3 regions of the Streptomyces sp. NPDC001536 genome follow, and region 2 is predicted to be linked to each of the others. Evidence: riboswitches for the same ligand, from Rfam matches in the RefSeq annotation. Region 2 holds a riboswitch; each other region holds the start of a gene.
What was found. A riboswitch is a leader RNA that binds a small molecule or an ion and turns the genes downstream of it on or off. The one in region 2 is predicted to bind cobalamin.
Positions count from the first base shown of each region.

Region 1 (7,739 bases), on a different contig from region 2:
AAGACTGTGCAGCAGGCGGAAATTCCCGGCATTTGATCACAAGGGAGTGATCGGCATGGCAGGCACGAGCGGTGGGCGTCCCAGCATCTATCCGACGCTGGTGTACGCGGACGCCAAGGCGGCGGTCAAGCAGCTCACAGAGGCCTTCGGCTTCTCCGAGCTGGCGGTCTACGAGGGCGAGGACGGCAAGGTGGCCCACGCCGAGCTGGTGCAGGGCAACGGCGCGATCATGCTCGGCTCGAAGGGCACCGGCAGCAAGTTCGACGCGGTCATGAAGGACGCCGGCACCACCGGGGTGTACGTCGTCGTGGACGACGTCGACGCACACCACCGGCGGGCGGTGGAACAGGGCGCCGAGATCCTGATGCCCCCGACCGACCAGGACTACGGATCGCGGGACTACATGGCCCGGGACCTCGAGGGCAATGTGTGGAGCTTCGGGACGTACGCCCCCGAGATCACGTCCTGACCCGCTGTCAGCTGCCCCCCGTGTGCACCTGGAAGGCCGCCCGGCGGACCGCCTTGGCCAGCGCGGGGTCGGGGTGGGCGGCGGCGAGGGCCACCAGCACCTGCACGGTGCGGGGGTGACCGACGGCGCGCACCTCGTCGAGGAGCATGGGGACGGTCGGCTGCACCGCGGACTCCAGGTGGCGCACCAGCAGCGGGGCCTCCCCGTGGTCGGCGACGGCGGCGGCGGTGTCGACCCACAGCCAGGTGGCCTCCTCCCGGGTGAGCACCTCGTGGGCGTCCTCCGGGTCGGCGCCGTCGTGCACGGCGAGCCACAGCAGGGCGTACGGCCGCAGGGTCGGCTCGTCGGCCACCGCGCGCACATCGGGCTCGGCGGGGGCGCCGACGACCCGCAGCGCCTCGAAGGCGAGGCCGCGCAGCAGGGCGTCCTCGCCGCGGGCGGCGGCCAGGAGCTCGGTGACGGCGCTGCCGACGGGTCTGGCGGCGAGCCAGGCGCGGTACTCGTCGCGGGCCGCCTTGGGGCGGAGCTGGGCGCAGCCGCGCAGCATCTCCTCGGCGACGGCCTCGATGTTGCCGGCGGGGCTCTGCGCGGCGACGCAGATCTGCTCCAGCTTGACCCAGACCGCCCAGCTGCCGAGCGGGGTCAGCGTGGCCTGGCCGTCGCCGTAGGTGAGGGCGCCGACGGAGGCCAGGGCGTGCAGGGCCCAGTCGAGCAGGGGGTCGAGGGGGGTGTCCCGGGGCTGGGCCTGGTCCGGATCGGGCTGCGGACCGTAGGGGATCTCACAGCGCTCGGTGCGCAGTTCGGTGACCCGCTGCTCCAGGAGGTCCAGCAGCTGCGCCACGGGCACGGGCCCGGCGGAGAGCTGGAGGAAGGAGAGCACCTGAGGCATGGCGGAGACGACCTCGGCGACCGTGGCGGCCTCCTGCTCCGCGGGTTCCGGATGGGCGAGCGACCAGGCGTCGAAGAGGGCGACCCAGCCCCGCAGGACGGCGCTGTCGTCCCGGTCCCAGGCGCGCAGGCGCCAGCCGGGGCGAGCGCTGTCGCCGTGCACCTCGACCAGTCCGGCGAGCCGGGCGGTGTCCCACTCGGCACGCACCTGAGCCGTGCTCAGGCCCAGGGCGGCCGCGGCCTGTTCGGCGCTGGCGTCGGACAGGGTGGCCTTGCCGTCGTGCTGCCCGGCGTCCCGGCCGGGGCCCAGGGCGGCGTCGGCCCAGTGGGCGACGCGGGCGGCGCCGGCCAGGAGGGAGCGCGCCATTCTGGCCAGCTCGGCCTGGGCCGGGGTGCCCTCCGGGGGGCGGGGTGCGGGGCGGCGCGAAGGCCGCTGGGTCATCGCTCGGGGGGCGGCGGCCAGGGGTCGCGGTCGGACGAGTCGAAGCCTGGAGTCGCGCGGGATACGGGACGTCACGGGTGCAGTCTTCCGGTTGACGGTCCGAAAACCCAAACGGAATGTAACGGCGGGCTACGGGGATGGCCAACGCAGAGGTCCCGACGGGCGGCCGGGGGCCGGAAACCGGCCAGTGGTACGGCCTTAAACGGAACCGTCGGCTCTGTCTGCCGGGTGCTGTCGGCGGTCGTTACATCAGCGGGGTCAGAAAGCGGCGCAGCGCCTCTTCGTAGCCCGCCGGGTCGGCGTTCCACATGGCTCCGTGCGGAGCGTGCGGGACGGTGTGGAGGGCGACCAGGTTGGGGCGGGCGGCGGCGAGACGGCGCGAGAGGGCCCAGGGGGCGATCGGGTCGTCGGGGCCGTGGAGGATCAGGGTGGGCACCTTGAGGAGGTCGGGGTCGGCGGCCTCGGCGGCGGCGTCGGCGTGCAGTCCGGTGCGGCCCTGGGCGGCGCGGACGGCGAGCGGCAGCAGGGCGCCGGGGGTGCGGCGGGCGGCGGCGAGGGCGCGCAGGGTGGTCTCCCAGCTGAGCACCGGGGAGTCCAGGATCAGCCCGGAGACACGGTCGCGGACCCCGGAGTGGGCGGCGGCGCGCAGCGCCATGGTGGCGCCGGTGGACCAGCCGTGCAGGACGACCTTCTTGGCGCCGTGGCGGACGGCGTAGCGGATGGCCGCGTCCAGGTCGCGCCACTCGGTCTCGCCGAGGTGGTTGAGGCCGTCCGGCGGTCGGGGCGCGCCGAGGTCGCCGCGGTAGGCGAGGGCGAGCACCGGGAAGCGGCGGCTCGCGAGGAACTCCATGACGTTCAGGGAGAGTTCGCGGGTGGTGCCGAGGCCGTGCACGGAGATGACCCAGGTGCTCCGTACGCCGGGGACGAACCAGGCGGGCAGGGTGCCGAGTTCGCCCGGGATCTCGACGTCCTCGTGGTCGAGGCCCAGGGCGGAGCGGGGGTCGCCTACGTGGGTGTTGGGGGTGAACCAGACCTTGTCGCCCGGGCTCAGGGTGCCGTGCGTGACGCGTTCCAGGCGGCGTACGACGGTGTCGGCGGAGTGGGACGCGGTGCCGAGGACGGGGCCGACGACCGCGTGGGCGGAGTCGCCGCGGAGGCCGTAGGTGCCGGGGCGCAGGGCTGCCAGGTCCCGGGTGAGCGCGACCTGGCCGGCGGCCGTGGCGTGCACGGTGAGCCGGGGTTCGTTGGGCAGGGGACGGCCCGGGGGCGCCTTCAGCGCGGCGTCGCTGGCGAGTCGTCCGGCGGCGACGCTCGCGGCGCCGGCGGCCAGGGCCATGGTGACGGCTGCGGCCGTCGCTTTGACAGTGCGCACCCGTCCAGTGTCCTGGCGTACCCGGTCACGGGCCAGTGGGAGGACGATTCGGAGTGATGCGGGACAGTTCGCCGCGGCCGGGCCCGGTCACTGGCGTGCGGGCCTGGCGCTCACGGGAGCCGTGTCATGCGCGCTGTCCGTAGCCCCTCAGCCGCTCCCCCGCCTCCGCCACCTGTTCCGGTGACAGCAGGGTCGGGGCCAGGCCCGGTACGGAGGACGCCGTCAGCCACAGGCGGCACATCCACTCCAGCTGGGCGGTGCGGTCGTAGGCCTGGTCGAGGGTGGTGCCGTAGGTGATCGTGCCGTGGTTCCGCAGGAGGCAGGCGGTGCGGTCGGCGAGGGCGTGGAGCATGTTCTCGGCCAACTCCTGGGTGCCGTACGTCGCATACGGGGCAACCCGGACGGCGCCGCCGAGGGCGCCGGACATGTAGTGGATCGCCGGGAGCTCCGGGACGAGGGTCGAGACGGCCGTCGCGTGGACGGCGTGGGTGTGGACGACGGCGCCGGCGTCGGTGCCGCGGTAGATCGCGAGGTGCATGGGGAGTTCGCTGGTCGGGACGAGCCGGCCCAGGACCCGGCGGCCGTCGAGGTCGACGCCGGTCACGTCGTCCGGAGTCAGCCGGTCGTAGGGCACCCCCGAGGGCGTGACCAGCACGGTGTCGCCGACGCGTACGGAGACGTTGCCGGAGGTGCCGACGACGAGTCCGTCGGCGACGGTGCGGCGGGCGGTCGCGACCAGCTCCTCCCAGGCGGATACCTCCTCGGCGCGCACACCGCGCCCCCACGGCTCCGGCACATCCTGTGCGCCCTCTTCGGCACCCCGTCCGTCCCGCTGGTCGCGTCCCTGCTCAGCCATGCCGCGATCCTGTCAGGTGCGGCCGCCGAACGCGGCCGGGCGGGGGCACTTTAGGGCGGAGGCCAGGCGTCCGGAAGGGCGCAAATACGGACACTTCCCCCTCTGCTGCGGCTTGGCCGTAGATCGACTGACAGGCGCGGATCTTCCAGTAATCTCTGCCTGTTTTGTCGTGCACGTCGCCATTCCGGGGGGAAATATGGCCCGTGATCGCACACCTTCCCGTCACCGCGGCCGCGTTCTCGCGGCGTCCGTGGCAGCGCTCACCCTCGCGGGGACCGCGCTGGCCGAGTTTCCGGCTTCGGCGGCCGGTAAACCCAAGGGGCACGACGTCTCTTCGCACCAGAAGAACGTCGACTGGCAGAAGGCGAAGTCCAAGGGGGCGAAGTTCGTCTACGTCAAGGCGACCGAGTCCCACACGTACCGCAACCCGTACTTCAACCAGCAGTACAACGGCTCGCGCAACGCGGGCCTGATCCGCGGGGCCTATCACTTCGCCCTGCCGAACAAGTCCTCGGGCAAGACCCAGGCGGCGTACTTCGTACGCAACGGCGGCGGCTGGAGCGGGGACGGCTGGACGCTGCCGCCGGCGCTCGACATCGAGTACAACCCGTACGACAAGAAGCACAAGTGCTACGGCCTGAAGAAGGCCGCGATGGTCAGCTGGATCAAGTCCTTCAGCAACGAGGTGAAGCGGCTGACCGGGCGCCGACCGGTGATCTACACGACCGCCCACTGGTGGAACACCTGCACGGGCGGCAGCGGTGCCTTCGCCTCGAACCACGCGCTGTGGGTGGCCCGCTACAACTCCGCGGACGCCGGAGCACTGCCGGCCGGGTGGGGGTTCTGGACGATCTGGCAGTACGACAACAGCGGCAGCCTGCCGGGTGATCAGAATCTCTTCAACGGGTCCCTGGCACAGCTGAAGAAGTTCGCCCGGGGCTCGTAGCCGTGCGGCGGTTGGGCCGTGCCGGAGGATCGGAGGGGAAACCCTCGGTTCCGGACACCGGGCGGCCCGCCTCAGTTCATCTTCCGTTCACTCAGGTTACCTACGTTCGTCCGGCCAACGACCTCGAACGATTGCCTGGGTAAATGGAAAACTTCTCGCTGATCCTCGCGATTGTGGTGGTAACCGCACTCGCGTTCGATTTCACGAACGGTTTTCACGACACCGCCAACGCGATGGCCACGACCATCTCGACCGGTGCGCTCAAGCCCAAGGTCGCGGTGGCCATGTCCGCCGTGCTGAACCTTGTGGGCGCCTTCCTCTCCGTGGAGGTCGCCAACACGATCTCCAAGGGACTTGTCGACGAGAGCGGCATACGTCCTGAGGTCATCTTCGCCGCCCTGGTGGGCGCGATCCTCTGGAACCTGCTGACGTGGCTGGTCGGACTCCCCTCCAGCTCCTCGCACGCCCTCATGGGCGGTCTGATCGGCGCCACCATCGCCTCGGCGGGCATGGGCGCGGTCCACGGTGACGTCCTGGTCACCAAGGTCCTGATCCCGGCGATCGCGGCGCCCATCGTCGCGGGCCTCGCCGCGATGCTCGCGACCCGCCTGTCCTACTCCATCGGCAAGAAGGCCGACGGCAAGGCCGCCGCGAAGGGCTTCCGCGCCGGCCAGATCGCCTCGGCGGGCCTGGTCTCGCTGGCCCACGGCACGAACGACGCGCAGAAGACGATGGGCATCATCACCCTGGCCCTGGTCGCCGGCGGCGCCGTCGCCCCCGACTCCGACCCGCCGATGTGGGTCATCCTCTCCGCGGGTCTCGCCATCGCGCTCGGCACCTACCTCGGCGGCTGGCGCATCATCCGCACGATGGGCAAGGGCCTGACCGACCTCCAGCCGCAGCAGGGCTTCGCCGCCCAGACCAGCGCGGCCACGGTCATCCTCGCCTCCTCGCACCTCGGCTTCTCCCTCTCCACCACGCACTCGGTCTCGGGCGCGGTGATGGGCGCGGGCCTCGGCCGCAAGGGCGGCGTGGTGCGCTGGTCCACGGCGACGCGGATGTTCGTGGCGTGGGGTCTGACGCTGCCGGCCGCGGCCTTCGTCGGCGCGGTGGCCGAGTGGGTCACCGGCTTCGGCGACTGGGGCACGGCGGTCGTCGCCGTCTTCCTCATCGGCTCCAGCGCGGCGATCTGGAAGATCTCGCGCCGCGAGGTCATCGACCACACGAACGTCAACGACACCGACGAGGAACCGGCCGGCGTGGTGACGACGGCGATCGCCGCGGTCACCCCTCCCCCGGCGGGCCCGGTGACCGAGGACCTCACGGCCACGATCCCGGCCCCGGCCGCCGCCGCGGAGCCCGCCGCTCCGCCGGCCGCCGTCTGAGCCCGCCGCACCCAGGAACGAAGGAATCACCGACATGAAGATCGACTGGGAAGCGCTGGGCTCCGTCTTCGGCGTCAGCCTCGTGGTCACCGTGGCCCTCGTGGCCCTGTTCACCCTCGGCATCATGGGCCTGTCCCGCCAGGAGCGGGCCACCGCCCAGGGCGGATCCGCGGCCCTCGCCGTCACCGGCGCGTACGCCTGCTTCGCGGCCTGCGCGGCGGCGGTGACGTACGGGATCTATCTGATCGTCGCCTGACGCGACGAGCGGACACCCCGTGGGGTGCGGGACGGTTCACCGTCCCGCACCCCACGCTTTGTTACGCCTGTAACCAGCCGTATGTGGGCCTCAGCACACTCTCCCGTCCCAGGTCAACGGCAAGTTGACGGCCCTTCCGGGCCCGTGGTGGACTGCCGGGGCCATGTACGACGGCAGGAGAGGAAGCCGGTGGAAGTCCGGCGCGGTCCCGCCACTGTCACCGGGGTAGGTAGCCCCGGGAGCCAGGAACTCTCGTCGTCGGTCTCGTCGAACCAGGGCGTGGACACCCTGAGTGAGGACATATCGCCATGCTCGCCTGCCGTTTGAGACACCGCACCAGGTCACTGCCCGACGCCACGGCCGGCTGAGCCGATGCGTGCCGATCGCGTCTTCGCGTACGGCGCCGCCGCCGGACTTCTCGGGGACCTGCTGCTCGGTGATCCACGCCGGGGGCATCCGGTCGCCGTGTTCGGGCGGGCCGCGGACGCCGTGGAGCGGGTGTTGTGGCGGGACCACCGGGGGTGGGGAGCCCTGCACACCGCGGTGTGCGCCGGGGGCGCCGTCGTGCTCGGTGCCGTGGCGCAGAAAGCCGTACGTCCCTCCGCTGCCGCCTCCGTCGCGCTGACCGGCGTCGCCACCTGGGCGGTCGTGGGCGGCACCTCGCTCGCGCGCGAGGCACGAACCATCGGGCGGGCCCTGGAAGTCGGGGACGTGGAGGCGGCGCGCGAGCGGCTGCCGCATCTGTGCGGGCGGGATCCGCAGGCCCTCGACGCCGACGGGATCGCCCGGGCCGTGGTGGAGTCCGTCGCCGAGAACACCTCCGACGCCGTCGTGGGCGCCCTGGTGTGGGGGGCCGTCGGCGGGGTGCCCGGACTGCTCGGGTTCCGTGCCGTCAACACGCTCGACGCCATGGTCGGGCACAAGTCGCCGCGGCACCGCCGGTACGGCTGGGCTTCGGCTCGGCTCGACGACGTCGCCGGATGGCCGGGGGCCCGGCTGACCGCCGTACTCGCCGCTGTCGCCGGGAGCGATCCGCGGGGGGCCGTTCGGGCTTGGCGCGCCGATGCCGGCAAGCATCCGAGCCCCAACGCCGGGCCCGTGGAGGCCTCGTTCGCGGGGGCCCTG
Region 1 covers NZ_JBIAVQ010000005.1:61,580-69,318, forward strand. Annotated here, with positions in the region: gene ACFY0U_RS15755 (VOC family protein) at 56-469, shown strand; gene ACFY0U_RS15760 (hypothetical protein) at 477-1,799, opposite strand; gene ACFY0U_RS15765 (alpha/beta hydrolase) at 2,044-3,171, opposite strand; gene ACFY0U_RS15770 (class II aldolase/adducin family protein) at 3,296-4,027, opposite strand; gene ACFY0U_RS15775 (lysozyme) at 4,224-4,973, shown strand; gene ACFY0U_RS15780 (anion permease) at 5,117-6,358, shown strand; gene ACFY0U_RS15785 (hypothetical protein) at 6,393-6,614, shown strand; cobalamin riboswitch at 6,754-6,886, shown strand; gene ACFY0U_RS15790 (cobalamin biosynthesis protein) at 6,987-7,739, shown strand, end outside.
Region 1: it holds a riboswitch for cobalamin, as region 2 does, so the genes downstream of both, ACFY0U_RS15790 (cobalamin biosynthesis protein) here and ACFY0U_RS08130 (energy-coupling factor ABC transporter permease) in region 2, are expected to answer to the same signal.

Region 2 (7,739 bases):
CCGAGGGGTCGTACTGGTACAGGAACCCGCCGCTCATGCCGTTGCCGAGGCCCTTGCCGAAGCCGCCGAGGTTGAGCACGGTGCCGCCGGTCATGTACTCGCAGCCGAAGTCCCCGACGCCCTCGACGACCGCGGTCGCGCCGGAGTTGCGCACGGCGAACCGGTCACCGGCCTCGCCCTGCACGAACGTCCGCCCGCCGGTCGCGCCGAACAGCGCGAAGTTGCCGATCAGCACGTTGCCGCCGCGTTCGGCGCTGCCGCCGCCGGGGGCGCGCACGATGATCCGGCCGCCGCTCTGGCTCTTGCCGACGCCGTCGTTGGCGGTGCCGGTGTGTTCGAGGGTGATGCCGTCGTTGCAGAAGACGCCGTAGGACTGTCCGGCGGAACCGGTGGTGCGGATGCGGACCGCGTCGTCGACGAGACGGCGGCGGCCGCGGTCGTCGCTGGTGACGGCGGGTACGTCGGCGGCGTCCTCATGGTTGAGCAGCCGCTCGATGTCGATGCTCAGCTGTCCGCCCACCGACTTGTCGCTGTTGCCGAGGCGGATGCCCTCGACGAGCAGGGACGGCTCGCGCCGCTCCAGGAGCGCCGCCCGGACGCGCTCGATGAGGGCGTCGTCGGTGGTGAAGTCCTTCTCCAGGTACTCCGGGTCCTCGACGATCTTCTCCGGCACGCTCGCCAGCAGCCGGCGCACGTCGAGGCGGCCGACGCTCGCGGGGTGGTCCAGCAGCTGGAGCAGGTCCGTGCGGCCGCGGGCCTCGCGCAGGGAGCGCAGACCGAGGCGGGCGAGGATCTGCCGTACGTCATGGGCGATGTTGAGCAGGTACTGGGCGAGCGCGCGCGGGTCGCCCTCGAAGACCTCGGGGTTGGTGGTGAGGCCGGCGGGGCACTTCACGTTGCAGTTCTTCGCCATGACGCAGCCGAGCATCATCAGCGCGGTCGTACCGAACTCGAAGCTGTCGGCGCCGAGCAGCGCCGAGGTGACGACGTCGCCGCCGGTCTGGTGCGCGCCGGAGCAGCGCAGGACGACCTTCTGCCGCAGCCCGTTGGCGACGAGCGCCTGGTGGACCTCGGCGACGCCGATCTCCGCCGAACGGCCCGCGTACTTGAGGCTGGTGACGGCGGCGGCGCCCGTGCCGCCGGTGTTCCCGGCGACGTTGATGACGTCCGCGCCGGCCTTGGCGACGCCGACCGCGATGGTGCCGATGCCCTCCGAGGACACCAGCTTGACGATGACCCGGACCCGGGCGGCCTTGCAGTCGTGGATGAGCTGCGCGAGGTCCTCGATGGAGTACGTGTCGTGGTGCGGGGGCGGGGAGATGAGCTCGATGCCCGGGGTGCCGCCGCGCGCGGCCGCGATGTCGACGGTGACCTTCGGCGCGGGCAGCTGACCGCCCTCGCCGGGCTTGGCGCCCTGCCCGATCTTGATCTCCAGCTCCTCCAGCATCGGGTCGGCGAGATAGCCCGCCCAGATGCCGAACCGGCCGGACGCGAACTGCTTGATCCGGGAGCCGCGGATGGTGCCGTACCGGGTGTGGTGCTCGCCGCCCTCACCGCTGTTCGACATGCCGCCGACCATGTTGGTGCCGTGCGCGACGGCCTCGTGGGCGGTGGCCACGAGCGCGCCGTGGCTCATGGCGCCGGAGGCGAGGGAGCGGGTGATCTCGTGGGCGGGCTGGACGTCGTCGAGGGGGACGCTGTCGGGGGCGTTGGCGAGGAGTCGGGCGACGGGGCCGGTGACCTCGATGCCGTCGGCGGTCACCGCGAGGATCTGCTCGCCCAGGTGCGCGAGGCCCTCGGCGAGGGCGGTGTGGCGCTCCAGGTCCGGTGCGGCGAGGCGCAGCCGGAAGGTGCCCTCGTCGGTGCGGGACACGACGACGCCCCGGACGGTCACGCTCGCGTTGCCGTCCGTCGAGAACCGGCCCAGCTCCCGGGCGAAGTCCTCGGCCGTACGCAGTCCGGTGACGTCGGCGGGCAGGGCGAGCACGTCCCGCAGCGCGGCCGGCCGGCGCGACCGCTCCTCGTGCGTGGTCCGCAGGAAGGCGCGGTATCCGGGGGTGATCCGGAACGCGTCGATCTCGGCGTCACTGAGCGCGTCGTACCCGGTGTTGCGGTACGCGGCGTCGGTGATGCCGAACGCGTCGTCGAGCTGGCCGAGCGTGAGCAGCCGCAGCGCGTCGGAGTCCTCGGGCTTCCCGAACTCCGGCCGCTCCTCGACCATGTCGCCGAAGCCGCGCACGGCCGTGACACCGAAGGAGTGCCCGGCGCCGTCCGACCGCTCCTTGAACAGCCCGAGCAGCGGGATCTGCTGCTCGCTCTCGACCGTACGGGCGCGCTCGTGCCAGTCCGTGGCGGCCTGCGCGATCCGGGCGAACCCGACGCCGCCGACCGGGGCGTCCATGTGCGGGAAGGTCCGGGCGAAGACGTCGTCGCGGGTGTCGAGGTAGTTCGGCTCGAAGAACTCGCCGCCGATGTAGCTCTCGGCGGTGCACAGGCCGACCCGGCCCATGGTCTTGGCGAGGGACTTCTCGGCCGCCTTGCGGAACTTCGCCAACGCCCGGTCGGTCTCGGTCACCTCACCCGCGGGGGCGGGTGCGCTCGGGAACTTCTCCTCGGCGCGCAGCCGTGCGCTGAGGCTGTAGACGGCGGAGGCGCCGAAGCCGAGCGCGGTCGCCACGTGGTGCGAGGAGGCCAGCTGGCCGCTCTCGGCGACGAGCGAGGCCCGCAGCCGCAGCCCGGTCTCGATGAGCCGCTGGTTGACGGCGGCGACGGCGAGGATCACGGGCAGCGGGGCGCGCGTGGAGGAGACGGCCCGGTCGGTGAGGACGGCGATGCCGCCCCCTTGCGAGGCGAACCGCTCGACGTCGTCGCAGAGCCGCTGGAGCGCGCTCCGCAGGGCGTCGGCGTTGGCGGTCTCGTCCCCGGCGACCGGGTCGTAAAGCATGTCGAAGCGCTCCAGCGGCACGATCCGCTGGTCGCGCAGCCGGACCATGTCGAGGTGCCCGAGCACGGGCGAGGACACGACGAGCTGGCGGCCGCTGTCGTGAAGGGTCCCGTCCGGCTTCGGACCGAGCGCGACCCGCATGCTCATGCCGTCGGCCTCGCGGATGCTGTCCAGCGGCGGGTTGGTCACCTGGGCGAAGCGCTGCGAGAAGTACTTCGCCATGCCGCCCTCGGTGTCGCTGAGCGCGTTGATGGCGTTGCCGTAGCCCATCGCCGAGATCCGCTCCGACCCGTCGGCGAGCATCGGGTCGAGCATGAACCGGAAGCTCTCCTGGTTCAGCGAGTACGCCACGTACCGGCCGGCGAGGGTCAGGTCGCCGTCGTAGCCGAGCGTGGTGGTGCCGCGGTAGTAGTCGGGGGCGGGCAGGTCGTCGAGGTTCACCCGGGCGGAGGTGAGCAGTTCGCTGTACGGCCGGCGCGCGGCGAGGGCGTCCAGGACCTCGCGGGTGCGCATCCGGCGTCCGGTGCGGTGGTCGACGACGAGCATGCCGCCGGCCTCGATCCGGCCCCGGTGCACGACCTCGTCGTCGGGGAAGGCGACCTGGCCGGCCTCCGAGGCCACCATCAGGTACTCGGCGGTCTCGACGGTACGCAGGGGGCGCAGCCCGAGCCGGTCGAGGCGGGCGCCGACGGCGTCGCCGTCGCTGAAGATGAGGGCCGCGGGGCCGTCGTTCTTCTCCTCGTACAGGGAGAAGTACTCGAGCATGTCCCGGGTGGCCGCGGGCAGCGTCCGGTCGTTCTCCCAGGCGGGCGGCATGAGGGACACGACGGCCTCGACGAGGTCCAGGCCGTCGTCGAAGACCCGGCTCTGGAGGGTCTGGTCGAGCCGGCTGGAGTCGGACTGCCCCGGCGGGCGCACGATGCTCCGGGTCCGGGCCCGTGCGAGGGCCTCGTCGCTGAGCCGGTTCTTGCGGTCGGTGTTGAGCTCGCCGTTGTGCGCCATGAGCCGGAACGGCTGGGCCATGGTCGGGTGCGGCTCGGTGTTGGTGGAGAACCGGGTGTGGAAGTAGAGCGAGCGGACCGAGTGCCGGGGGTCGCACAGGTCGCGGAAGTACCCGACGATCTCACCGGAGTTGAGCCGGCCCTTGAGCACCTGGGTCCGCGCGCTGAGGGAGAGCGGGTACAGCCCGGCGTACGTGTCGCTGTCGGCGTAGGCGACGGCCTCGACGGCGAGCAGGGCGCGGTTGGCGGCCGAGTCGACCTCGGCGCGCTCCCAGTCGCCGGGCGCGCGGAACACCCACTGCACGATGGGCAGTTGGTACTGCTCGGCGGCGGGGCAGGCGACGGTGTGGTCGACGGGTACGTCGCGGACGAGGAGGACGTCGAAGCCCTGCTCGGCGATGCTGCGGCCCACGAGCTCGGCCGCCGCGGCACGGCGTGCGTCGTCGAGCGGCACGAAGCAGTTGGCGACGCCGAAGTGCCCGGCGCGCAGTTCCTCGCCGGTGATCGCGCCGAAGAACTCCACGGAGAGGTCGACGTTCACCCCCGCGCCGTCCCCGACGCCCTCGGCGGACTTGCCGCCGCGGTGCGGGATGGCGCGGAGCGCTTCGTCGCCCTTGCGGATGACGTCATGGCTCGGGGTCCCGTCGAGCCGGGTGATGAAGCCGACGCCGCAGTCGCTGTGGTCGAGGGCAGGGTCGTACAGACCGAAGGTGCTGTGAGTCACGTGGGGGTCCTGGGTGCGGCGAGTTCCGGCATCGGACGGCCAGGCTGCGTCGGTGAAGCGCTCGCCGTGGGCGGGGCCGGTGATCCGGCCAGGGCCCTGAGTGGTGCGGTTGTGAACGGTAAGGCTTACCTAACTTCTGTGCAAGTGTGCATCCTGCACATATGTCGGGGCCTCGTCCATCGATCGTATGCGAAACCCGCCCGAACCCGCTGAGGCGTCCGCAGGCTGGTCCTCGACCTCCCTCGGAGCCGACCCCGCCCTGGTCGTCGCGTGCGCCCGGCGTGAGTCCTCGGGCGCCGTCCGCGCGCCCCCCGGAGCCGCTTGCCAGCCCCTTTACAGGGGCACTACTGTCACCACGCCTTGGTGAACGGGAAATCCGGTGTGATGCCGGTGCGGCCCTCGCCACTGTGATCGGGAAGTCCGGCTCCGGCCCTCACGGGCAGCCACTGGGTCCTTGTGACCCGGGAAGGCGGAGTACGGGCGGTGAAACCCGTGAGCCAGGAGACCGGCCAAGGCGCGTCAACCATCCACGAGGTGCTGGAGAGGGTCTGTTGAGCCATGCACATAGCCGAGGGTTTTCTGCCCCCCGCGCACGCGGTCGCCTGGGGCGTCGCGTCCGCGCCGTTCGTCGTCCACGGAGTACGGTCGCTCACCCGTGAGGTCAGGGAGCACCCCGAGAGCACACTGCTGCTCGGCGCCTCCGGTGCCTTCACCTTCGTCCTGTCCGCGCTGAAACTGCCCTCGGTGACGGGCAGTTGCTCGCACCCCACCGGCACCGGACTGGGCGCCATCCTGTTCCGCCCGCCGATCATGGCCGTCCTGGGCACCATCACCCTGCTCTTCCAGGCGCTGCTGCTCGCCCACGGCGGCCTGACGACACTGGGCGCCAACGTCTTCTCGATGGCGATCGTCGGACCCTGGGCCGGCTACGCCGTCTACCGGCTGCTGCGGCGCTACGACGTGCCGCTCATGGTCGCGGTGTTCTTCGGCGCGTTCGTCGCCGACCTGTCCACCTACTGCGTCACCAGCGTGCAGCTGGCGCTCGCCTTCCCGGACCCGAGCAGCGGATTCCTGGGCGCGCTCGGCAAGTTCGGCTCCATCTTCGCCGTCACCCAGATCCCGCTCGCGGTGAGCGAGGGTCTCCTCACGGTGTTCGTCATGCGGCTGCTGGTGCAGTCCAGCAAGGGCGAGCTGACGCGGCTCGGAGTGCTGCTGACCGGTACGAAGAAGACCGAGACCGAGGCGGTGGCCCGATGAGCCGTAACGCGAAGATCAACGCCCTGCTGCTGTTCGTCGTCGCGGCGCTCGCCGTGCTGCCGCTGGCCCTCGGGCTCGGCGACCACAAGGAGGAGCCCTTCACGGGGGCCGACGCCGAGGCCGAGACCGCGATCACCGAGATCGAGCCGGACTACGAGCCCTGGTTCTCCCCCCTGTACGAGCCGCCGTCCGGCGAGATCGAGTCGGCCCTGTTCGCCCTCCAGGCGGCCCTCGGCGCGGGCGTCCTCGCCTACTACTTCGGCCTGCACCGGGGGCGCCGCCAGGGTGAGGAGCGGGCCCTGGCCCGGCTGGACGCCCGGGCCGCCCAGGACGCGCCCGCCGCCGACCGGGCCTGACCCGCGTGCTGCCGATCGACGCGGCGGCGCACAGCAGCCGCTGGCGCCACCGCCATCCCGTGGACAAGGCCGTGCTCGGACTGGGACTCACCGTCCTGGCGATCTCCCTGCCGCCCTGGCCCGGCGCGGCGCTGGTCCTGGTGACGGCACTCGTCGTCCTGCTCGGCCCCGCGGGCGTGCCCGGCCGCCGGCTGTGGCGTGCCTACCGGGTGCCGCTGGGCTTCTGCGTCACCGGTGCGCTCACCCTGCTCGTCCAGGTCGGCGGGCCGGACGGGTTCGTGGCACTGGCGGACGGTGGCGCGGTGCGCGCCGGGGAACTGCTGCTGCGTACGTCGGCCGCCTCCCTCGGGGTGCTGCTGTTCGCCTTCACCACGCCCATGTCCGACCTGCTGCCGCGCCTGGTGAAGGCCGGCGTGCCCGCACCCGTCGTGGACGTCGCGCTGGTGACGTACCGCATGAGCTTCCTGCTCCTGGACTCCGTACGCCGCATCCGCGAGGCCCAGGCCGCGCGGCTCGGGCACACCAGCCGGTCCGCGGAGTGGCGTTCGCTGGCCGGGCTCGGCGCGACCGCGTTCGTACGGGCCTTCAGCCGGGCGGCGCGGCTCCAGGACGGGCTCGCCGGGCGCGGGTACGACGGGACGCTGCGCGTTCTGGTGCCCGAGGCCCGTGTCTCCGCGCGCTTCACGGCCGCCAGTGTCGCGCTGCTCGTGACCCTGGCCGCCCTCACCCTCGTACTGGAAAGGCCGCTGTCATGAGCGACTCCGCTCTGGTCGCCCTGCGGGGCGCCTCCTTCGCGTACGAGGACGGGCCGACCGTGCTCGACGGCCTCGACTTCGCGATCCGCGAGGGGCGCGCGCTCGCGCTGCTGGGCCGCAACGGCAGCGGCAAGACCACGCTGATGCGGCTGCTCAGCGGCGGACTGCGGCCGCGCACGGGCGAGTTGAGCGTGGAGGGCCGGTCCGTCCGCCACGACCGCAAGGGCCTGACGCGGCTGCGGACGACCGTCCAGCTGGTGGTCCAGGACCCGGACGATCAGCTGTTCGCCGCGTCCGTGGCCCAGGACGTGTCCTTCGGGCCGCTGAATCTGGGGCTGCCCGACCCGGAGGTACGGGCCCGGGTCGACGAGGCGCTCGCCGCCCTGGACATCACGGCCCTGGCCGACCGGCCCACCCATCTCCTGTCGTACGGCCAGCGCAAGCGGACCGCGATCGCCGGTGCCGTAGCCATGCGGCCCCGTGTCCTGATCCTGGACGAACCGACCGCGGGGCTCGACCCCGACGGCCAGGAGCGGCTCCTCGCCACCCTCGACGAGCTGCGCGCCTCCGGCACCACGGTGGTGATGGCCACCCACGACGTCGACCTCGCCCTGCGCTGGGCCGACGACGCGGCCCTCCTCACCCCCTCCGGCGCCCACACCGGCCCCGCCCCCTCGATGCTGGCCCGCACGGAACTGCTGC
Region 2 covers NZ_JBIAVQ010000002.1:678,080-685,818, forward strand. Annotated here, with positions in the region: gene ACFY0U_RS08125 (glutamate synthase-related protein) at 1-4,669, opposite strand, end outside; cobalamin riboswitch at 5,014-5,198, shown strand; gene ACFY0U_RS08130 (energy-coupling factor ABC transporter permease) at 5,228-5,926, shown strand; gene ACFY0U_RS08135 (energy-coupling factor ABC transporter substrate-binding protein) at 5,923-6,282, shown strand; gene cbiQ (cobalt ECF transporter T component CbiQ) at 6,288-7,037, shown strand; gene ACFY0U_RS08145 (energy-coupling factor ABC transporter ATP-binding protein) at 7,034-7,739, shown strand, end outside.

Region 3 (7,739 bases), on a different contig from region 2:
CGGTCGACCTCGACCTGCCAGCGGTCACCCATGGCCGGTCATCCCTCCCAGCCGGCCGGGAGGTGGATCATCTTGTGCTCCAGGTACTCGCTGAAGCCCTCGGGGCCGAATTCACGACCCAGGCCCGAGTTCTTGTAGCCGCCGAACGGGCCGAGCATGTCGAGGCTGAAGGTGTTCACCGAGTACGTGCCCGTACGGACCTGGCGGGCGACGTCGATGCCGTGCGCCACGTCCGCCGTCCACACGCTGCCCGACAGGCCGTAGTCCGAGTCGTTCGCGATCTTCAGGGCCTCGGACTCGTCGCCGTAGGGCAGGAGGCAGATCACCGGGCCGAAGATCTCCTCGCGGGCGATCCGCATGGAGTTGTCGACGTCGCCGAAGAGGGTGGGCTCCACGTACCAGCCGCGGTCCAGGCCCGGCGGGCGGCCGCCGCCCGTGAGGATCTTGGCGCCCTCCTCCTGGCCGATGCGGATGTAGTCCAGATTCCTGCGCTGCTGGCGCCGCGCCACCAGCGGCCCGACCTGTGTCGCGGGGTCCAGCGGGTCGCCGACGACCAGGGCGCTCGCCGCCGCGGCGAAGGCGTCCGCGAACTCGTCGTAGCGCGAGCGCGGCAGGAGGATGCGGGTCTGGGCCACGCACGCCTGGCCGTTGTTCATCCAGGCCGCCGACACGATCCCGGGGACGGACGTCTCGATGTCCGCGTCCGGCAGGACGACCGCCGCCGACTTGCCGCCCAACTCCAGTGTCACGCGCGTCAGATTGCGCGAGGCCACCTCCATCACGCGCTTGCCGGCCGCCACCGACCCGGTGAAGGAGACCTTGTCGACGCCGGGGTGCCCGACCAGGTACTCGCTGACCTCCCGGTCGGCGGGCAGGATCGACAGCACGCCCTCCGGCAGCCCGGCCTCGCGGGTGATCTCGGCGAGGAGGTACGCGTCCAGCGGCGACTCGGGCGACGGCTTCAGCACCACCGTGCAGCCGGTGAGCAGCGCGGGCGCGAGCTTGGCGGCGGCGACGAACTGCGGGACGTTCCAGGGGACCACGGCGGCTACGACACCGACCGGTTCACGCCGGACGAGGATCTTGCCGAGGACGCCGTCGCGCTGCTCCTCGTACGTGAAGTTCCGGGCGACCGTGATCGCCGCGTCCCACACCATCATCGCGCCGAGCGCCTGCGCGAGGACGCTCCAGGAGTACGGCGAGCCGTTCTCGGAGGAGATCACGCGGGCGATCTCCTCGTGCCGGGTGAGGATGCCGTCCTTGATGCGGGAGACGACCTCGATGCGCTCGTCGAGCGTCATGCGCGGCCAGGGCCCCTCCTCGAACGCCCTGCGCGCCGCCGCGACCGCCCGGTCCACGTCCTCGGCCGAGGCGTGCGGCACCCTTCCGATGACCTCCTCGGTGTGCGGGGAGATCACCTCGATGACGTCCTTGCCCAGGGGGTCGGTCAACTCCCCGCCGATGAACAGCTGTCCGTGTTCCACGAGCTCGGTCATGGCGACTGCCTCCCCGGGAGCTGACTCTGACGGTTCATCAGATACGGGAACTGATACCAGTTCCCCTCGGAGGAGTCCACAGAGCTCACACCGCACTGAAGGGTGACTTGGGCTCCCATCGAAACGCGTTCTAGTTATAGTGGCGGGAACGCGGCGACAGGGGGGCTCATGGCTCAGCTCATGCCACAGGTCGGCGACCACGGCGGAGGCGTCCGGTCGATCCGGGTCCCCATCCCCGACAACCCGCTGGGCTTCACGCTGGTGTACGTCGTCGACACCGACCGCGGTCCGGTGCTCATCGACACCGGCTGGGACGACCCGGAGTCCTGGGACACCCTCGCCGAGGGACTGCGGGCCTGCGGCACCTCGGCGACCGAGGTCCACGGGGTGGTGATCACCCATCACCACCCGGACCACCACGGTCTGTCGGGCAAGGTCCGAGAGGTGTCCGGCGCCTGGATCGCGATGCACGCGGCGGACGCGTCGATCGTCCGCCGTACCCGCGAGACCCGCTCGGAGCGCTGGTTCTCCTACATGACGGCCAAGCTGGAGGCCGCCGGCGCCCCGGAGTCCCATGTGGCGCCCCTGCGCACCGCCCGCCCCCGCAAACTCCCCGGCTTCTCCCCCGCCGTCCCCGACCGCGAGATCGTCCCGGGCGAACTCCTCGACCTGGCGGGCCGCCGCCTGCGCGCGATCTGGACGCCGGGCCACACACCGGGCCACGTCTGCCTCCACCTGGAGGAGGCCCACCCCGCCCAACTCCCCGGCAACGGACGCCTGTTCTCCGGTGACCACCTGCTCCCCGAGATCACCCCGCACATCGGTCTGTACGAGGACCCCGACGACACCACGGTCACCGACCCCCTCGGCGACTACCTCGACTCCCTCGAACGCGTCGGCCGTCTCGCCCCCGCCGAGGTCCTCCCCGCCCACCAGCACGTCTTCACCGACGCGGCCTCCCGGGTACGGGAGTTGCTCGCCCATCACGAGGAACGCCTCACCGACCTGCTGACGCTGCTGGTCGAACCCCTCACCCCGTGGCAGCTCGCCGAGCGCATGGAGTGGAACCGGCCGTGGGACCAGATCCCCTACGGATCAAGGACCATCGCGGTCTCGGAGGCCGAGGCGCATCTGCGGCGGCTGGTGAAGCTGGGGCGGGCGGAGGCCGTGGCCGGGAGCGATCCGGTGACCTACGTCGCGGGGTGAATCGGGTCGCGGGTCATGATCCGCGCCTGGTACCACTGATCCATGGACCCTCTGGAGCAACTCCTCGCCGAGCGCGCCTGCGAACGCCTCATCCTCGACTTCGTCCGCCGGCTCGACATCGGGGACCCGGGTTCCGTGGCCGAGCTGTTCACCGAGGACGGCAGCTGGGAGTGGCCCTCGCCGGGCGACGGCCGGCGCTTCGACGGGCGCGCGGCGCTGCGGGAGTACTTCGGGTCCCGGCCCGAGGACCGGCTGTCACGGCGGGTGATGTCCAACGTCCTGGTCACGGTGACCTCCTCGGACACCGCGACGGCGACCTCGTACTTCACCACGTACCGGGTCGACGGGTACGACGGCGGGATCGTGCCGCCGGGGGCGCCGGTCCAGGTCGGGCACTACGAGGACACGTTCCGGCGGGCAGGCGACGGGAGGTGGCTGCTGGCGTCACGGGCGCTGCATCTGCCGTTCGGCGGGCCGACGCCTCAGCTCAGCGCGTAGTCGAGGCCTTCGTCGTACGCCATGGCGAGACCCGCCGCGTACGCCTCCTTGTACGTCCGGTCGCCGAGGCGGTCGCGGAGCAGGCGTTCGCGGGCCTCGCGGGCGGCGACGCGGCCGGGCAGGCTGAACTGCTCGCTGCCCACGCGTTCCCAGACCCGACGGCTGATGCCGAGCAGCCGGGCGGCACGGCGGCCGTCCGCGGTCTCGTCCCTGATCTCGGCGGCGACCAGGGCGTCGATGCCGAAGGCGACGCCGGAGGTGTTGTGCATCCGCCGATGCCCGGCCAGCGCGGCGCGGGCGTTGGCCAGGGCGGCGGCGGTGCGGCCCAGCGCGAGATCGGCGTCGGCGATGAAGGCGTCGACGAAGGCCCCCGTCCAGAGCTCGCCGCTGCGCGCACAGAGCGCGCGGACCTCGGCGGCCGACGCGTCGGCCGCGTCGTACGCGCCGCTCATCAGGTGGGCGAGCGGCCGCATGGCCCGCATCTGGAGCTGGCCCGATCCGCGCCAGTCGGACACGACGGGCACGAACGGCAGCTCCGGCAGCCCCTTGAGCGTCTCGGCCGGCCGAGCGGTCAGGACGAACAGGCCGAGGGTGAGGTACCCGCTCGCGTCGATCGCGGCCGGATCAGCGAGGTCCCGCGCCAGGTCCATGCACCGCTCCGCCCACGGCACCGCCGCGTCCGGGTGCCCCTGGGTGACCGCGACGGCCGCCCGGCTCCACAGCGCCAGCAGCAGGCCCTCGCCCGGCTCGTGCTCGGCGGCGAGCACCCGGTCGAGGGCGAGCTGGGCGTCGCGCAGCATGCCGCAGTGGCGCCACAGGAACCCGATGCCGCCCACCGTCTCCAGCGCGGTCCGGCTGCCGGGGTCCTCCAGCGCGCAGTCCACGGCGGCACGGAGGTTGGCGTGCTCGGCGAAGACCCGTTCGCACCAGGCGACCTGGCGGCCGGTGTTCCAGTCGGAGCAGGCCTCCCGCGCGAACCGCCGGTAGTGGTCCCGGTGCCGCCGCCGTACGGCCTCCTCCTCCCCCAACTCCCGCAGCCAGTCGGCGCCGTACTCGCGCACGGTGTCCAGGAGCCGGAAGCGGTCCGGGTCGGCCGGATGGCGCAGCACCACCGACTGCCGGGTCAGACGCAGAAGCAGGCCCTCGACCTGGTCGGCACGCAGCGGTCCGCCCGCGCAGACCCACTCGGCGGCCCGGCGGGTGAAGGAGCCGGCGAAGACCGACAGCCGCGCCCACAGCAGCCGTTCCAGCGGGGCGCACAGTTCGTGGCTCCAGCCGATGGTCGTGCGCAGGGTCCAGTGCCGGGGCAGCCCCCGCGCCGGCCTCTCGTCCCGGGCGAGCACGTCGAAGCGGGAGCGCGGCCGGTCGCCGAGGAGTTCGTGGAGCTTGTCCAGGGGGTGCGACGACAGCCGTGCGACGGCGAGTTCGATGGCGAGCGGGATGCCGTCGAGGGTCCGGCAGATGTCGGTGACCTGGCGTCGGGTCGTGGCGTCGAGGACGAAGCCCGGGGTGACGGTGGCGGCCCGCTGGGCGAACAGGGCCGTGGCGTCGGGCTCCCGCAGCGGGGCCACCTCCAGCGTCCGCTCCCCCGGCATGTCCAGCGGCTCACGGCTGGTGACGAGGACGCGCACCCCCGGCGCGACGGCGAGCAGGTCCGCGATCAGCGCCGCGCACTCGGCCAGCAGGTGCTCGCAGGTGTCGAGGACGAGCAGCAGCCGCTTGTCCCGCGCCCAGGCGCACAGGGACCGGGTCACCGGCCCGGCGGTCTGGCCGGCGAGCCGCAGCGCCTCCATCACGGCCAGGGGCACCTGGCCCTCGGCACGCAGCGGCGACAGCTCCACCAGCCACACCCCGTCGGGATACGCCGCCCCGGCCCGCTCCGCCGCCCGCAGCGCCAGCCGCGTCTTGCCCACCCCTCCCACTCCGAGGAGGGTCACCGGACCACTCCCGCCGGAGGGCTCCAACTTCTGTGCAAGCCACGCGAGTTCGTTCTGCCGTCCGACGAAGCCGCGGGGATCGGGCAGCAGGTTCCCGGGGAGGGTCTTCTCGCTGGGCACGGGCAACAGTCTGGCCGTGACGCCCCCACGCCCACGCGATCCGACCGAACCGGACGGAGTGATCACCCGAAGTGGCAATGTCCCACCACTTCCCGACCGAACCCGATCACACCAGCGACCGGATCAAGTCCTCCGCCTCCCCGAGGAGTTCGACCTCCCGCCGGCTCATCGTCGGATTGGCCACCCGCCTGCGCCGCGCCTCCGCCAGCCCCTCGTCGGTCAGGGACGACGGCTCGGCGAGCAACGCGGTGAGCATCGCGCGCGCCGGCTCCGCGAACGTCTCGTCCCCCACGGCGACCTGGGCGAGGATCACCGCCGACATGCCCCAGTCGAGACCGGGGTCGCCCTCCTCGGCGTTGGCCCAGTCGATGACGTAGGGCCCGGCGGGGGTGAGCATGACGTTGTCCGGATGCAGATCGAGGTGGACGACACGGCCGGGCAGCGCGTGCAACTGCCGCAGCAGTCGGGCCAGTACGACCCCTGCCTCCCGCGCGTCGATCTTTCCGGCGGCGAAGGCGGCCAGCATCGTCGGCCCGTGCAGCCGCTCCATCACCAGCTCGGTGGGCGAGCAGTCCTCGACCCGCACCCGCGGCACCGGATACCCCTGCCCGCGCACCCGCTCCATGACGGCCGCCTCGACGCGCGCGTCGCTGTAGGTGTCCCGGGCCCGCCGCAGCACCCACGCCTCGTCGATCTCGTACACGTCGGACGCCCGCCCCGAGCCGATCAGTCTCCCCGTGATGATCCCCATGCCGGGAACCTACCGCTGCTCACAGCCACCCCTCAGGGGCTTTGCTACGGGCCGGTAGAGTGGCCGCGTCGTCATCACACCCGTACGGGGGGAAGCCGGTGCAATTCCGGCGCTGACCCGCAACCGTGAGCCGTCTCCCGCCGGGAGCGGCGAGCCGGATCGCCCCGCTTTCGGTACTTGTGACCGGCTCACGTGCACCGGCAACCGGCCGGTGCGCGGCACCGTCGAGGTATACGGAGCCGAGCCGCCGGGGTGTCCCGTGCTGCCCGGCTCCCTTGCAGGGAGAGGCACCCGCCGATCATGAACGTCCGCCGCAGCGCAGCGGTCCTGGCCGCCACCGCAGTGATCGGTACGGCCGCACCGGCCGTCGCCGCGAGTCCTTCTCCTTCGCCGTCGGTGGCGATACCGGAGGGGTTGTACGGGAGTGGGGATCCGACGTACGACGGGGTGTGGCGGCAGTCGCTGACGCTGCTCGCGCAGGACACGGTGGGTGTCGTACCGGCCGCCGAAGCGGTGGACTGGCTCACCGGCCAGCAGTGCGCGAACGGCGCCTTCGCCCCCTTCCGCGCCGACACCACCAAGGCCTGTACCGCGAAGCTCCTGGTCGACACCAACAGCACGGCCGCCGCCGTCCAGGCCCTGGCCGCGCTCGGCGGGCACGACACCGCGACGGGCAAGGCGGTCGCCTGGCTGAAGTCCGTGCAGAACAAGGACGGCGGCTGGGGCTACGCCCCGGGCGGGGCCAGCGACGCGAACTCCACGTCCGTGGTCATCGGTGCGCTCACCGCGGCCGGTGAGAAGCCGGCCGATGTCGTCAAGGGCGGCAAGTCCCCCTACGACGCCCTGCTGACGTTCGCCCTGCCCTGCGCCGGGGACGGCGCGGGCGCCTTCGCCTACCAGCCGGACAAGAAGGGCAAGCTCGCGGCCAACGCGGACGCGACGGCGGCGGCCGTGGTGGGCGCGCTGGGCAAGGGCCTGGCCGGAACTCCCGAGAAGCCCACCGGCACCACCCCGACCTGCAAGGACGCCACCGATCCGGAGCAGGCCGCGGAGAACGGTGCCGCCTACCTCGTCAAGGCCCTCGCCAAGGACGGCCACCTCACGTCGGCGCTGCCCGGCTCCGAGGACCAGCCCGACTACGGCAACACGGCCGACGCGGTCCTCGCCCTCGCCACCGCCGGACAGGGTGAGCAGGCGGCCGACAGCATGCGCTGGCTGGAGGCCAACTTCGAGCAGTGGGCCCAGCAGAGCGGTCCGGCCGCGTACGCGCAGCTGATCCTCGCAGCCGAGGCCGACACCTTCGACACACGGGACTTCGGCGGCCAGGACCTGGTGAAGCTGCTCAACGCGACCGGCCCCGCGCCCGAGAAGGTGCCCTCCGCCACCGGAAGCGCGTCCCCGGCGGCGGACGACCGGGCGGCCGAGAAGGACGACGAGGGCGTCAGCGTCTGGTGGATCGTCGGGGTCGGTCTCGTGGGCGGCATCGGCGTCGGTTTCCTGATCAGCGGCCGCAAGAAGAAGCAGCAGCCGTGATCCGCCGAGCCCTCGCGCCGCTGCTGGCCGCGCTGGTCCTCCTGACCGGCGCGGCCCCGTCCGCCCACGCCGCCGGCTACCGCTACTGGTCCTTCTGGGACCGCACCGGCGGCGCCTGGACCTACGCCACCCAGGGCCCCGCCACCGCCGTCCCCGCCGACGGCGATGTGCAGGGGTTCCGTTTCGCCGTCAGTGAGG
Region 3 covers NZ_JBIAVQ010000001.1:202,370-210,108, forward strand. Annotated here, with positions in the region: gene ACFY0U_RS00950 (ferredoxin) at 1-32, opposite strand, end outside; gene ACFY0U_RS00955 (aldehyde dehydrogenase) at 39-1,496, opposite strand; gene ACFY0U_RS00960 (MBL fold metallo-hydrolase) at 1,677-2,702, shown strand; gene ACFY0U_RS00965 (nuclear transport factor 2 family protein) at 2,745-3,200, shown strand; gene ACFY0U_RS00970 (ATP-binding protein) at 3,185-5,257, opposite strand; gene ACFY0U_RS00975 (phosphotransferase) at 5,364-6,008, opposite strand; cobalamin riboswitch at 6,050-6,194, shown strand; gene ACFY0U_RS00980 (prenyltransferase/squalene oxidase repeat-containing protein) at 6,309-7,541, shown strand; gene ACFY0U_RS00985 (SCO2322 family protein) at 7,538-7,739, shown strand, end outside.
Region 3: it holds a riboswitch for cobalamin, as region 2 does, so the genes downstream of both, ACFY0U_RS00980 (prenyltransferase/squalene oxidase repeat-containing protein) here and ACFY0U_RS08130 (energy-coupling factor ABC transporter permease) in region 2, are expected to answer to the same signal.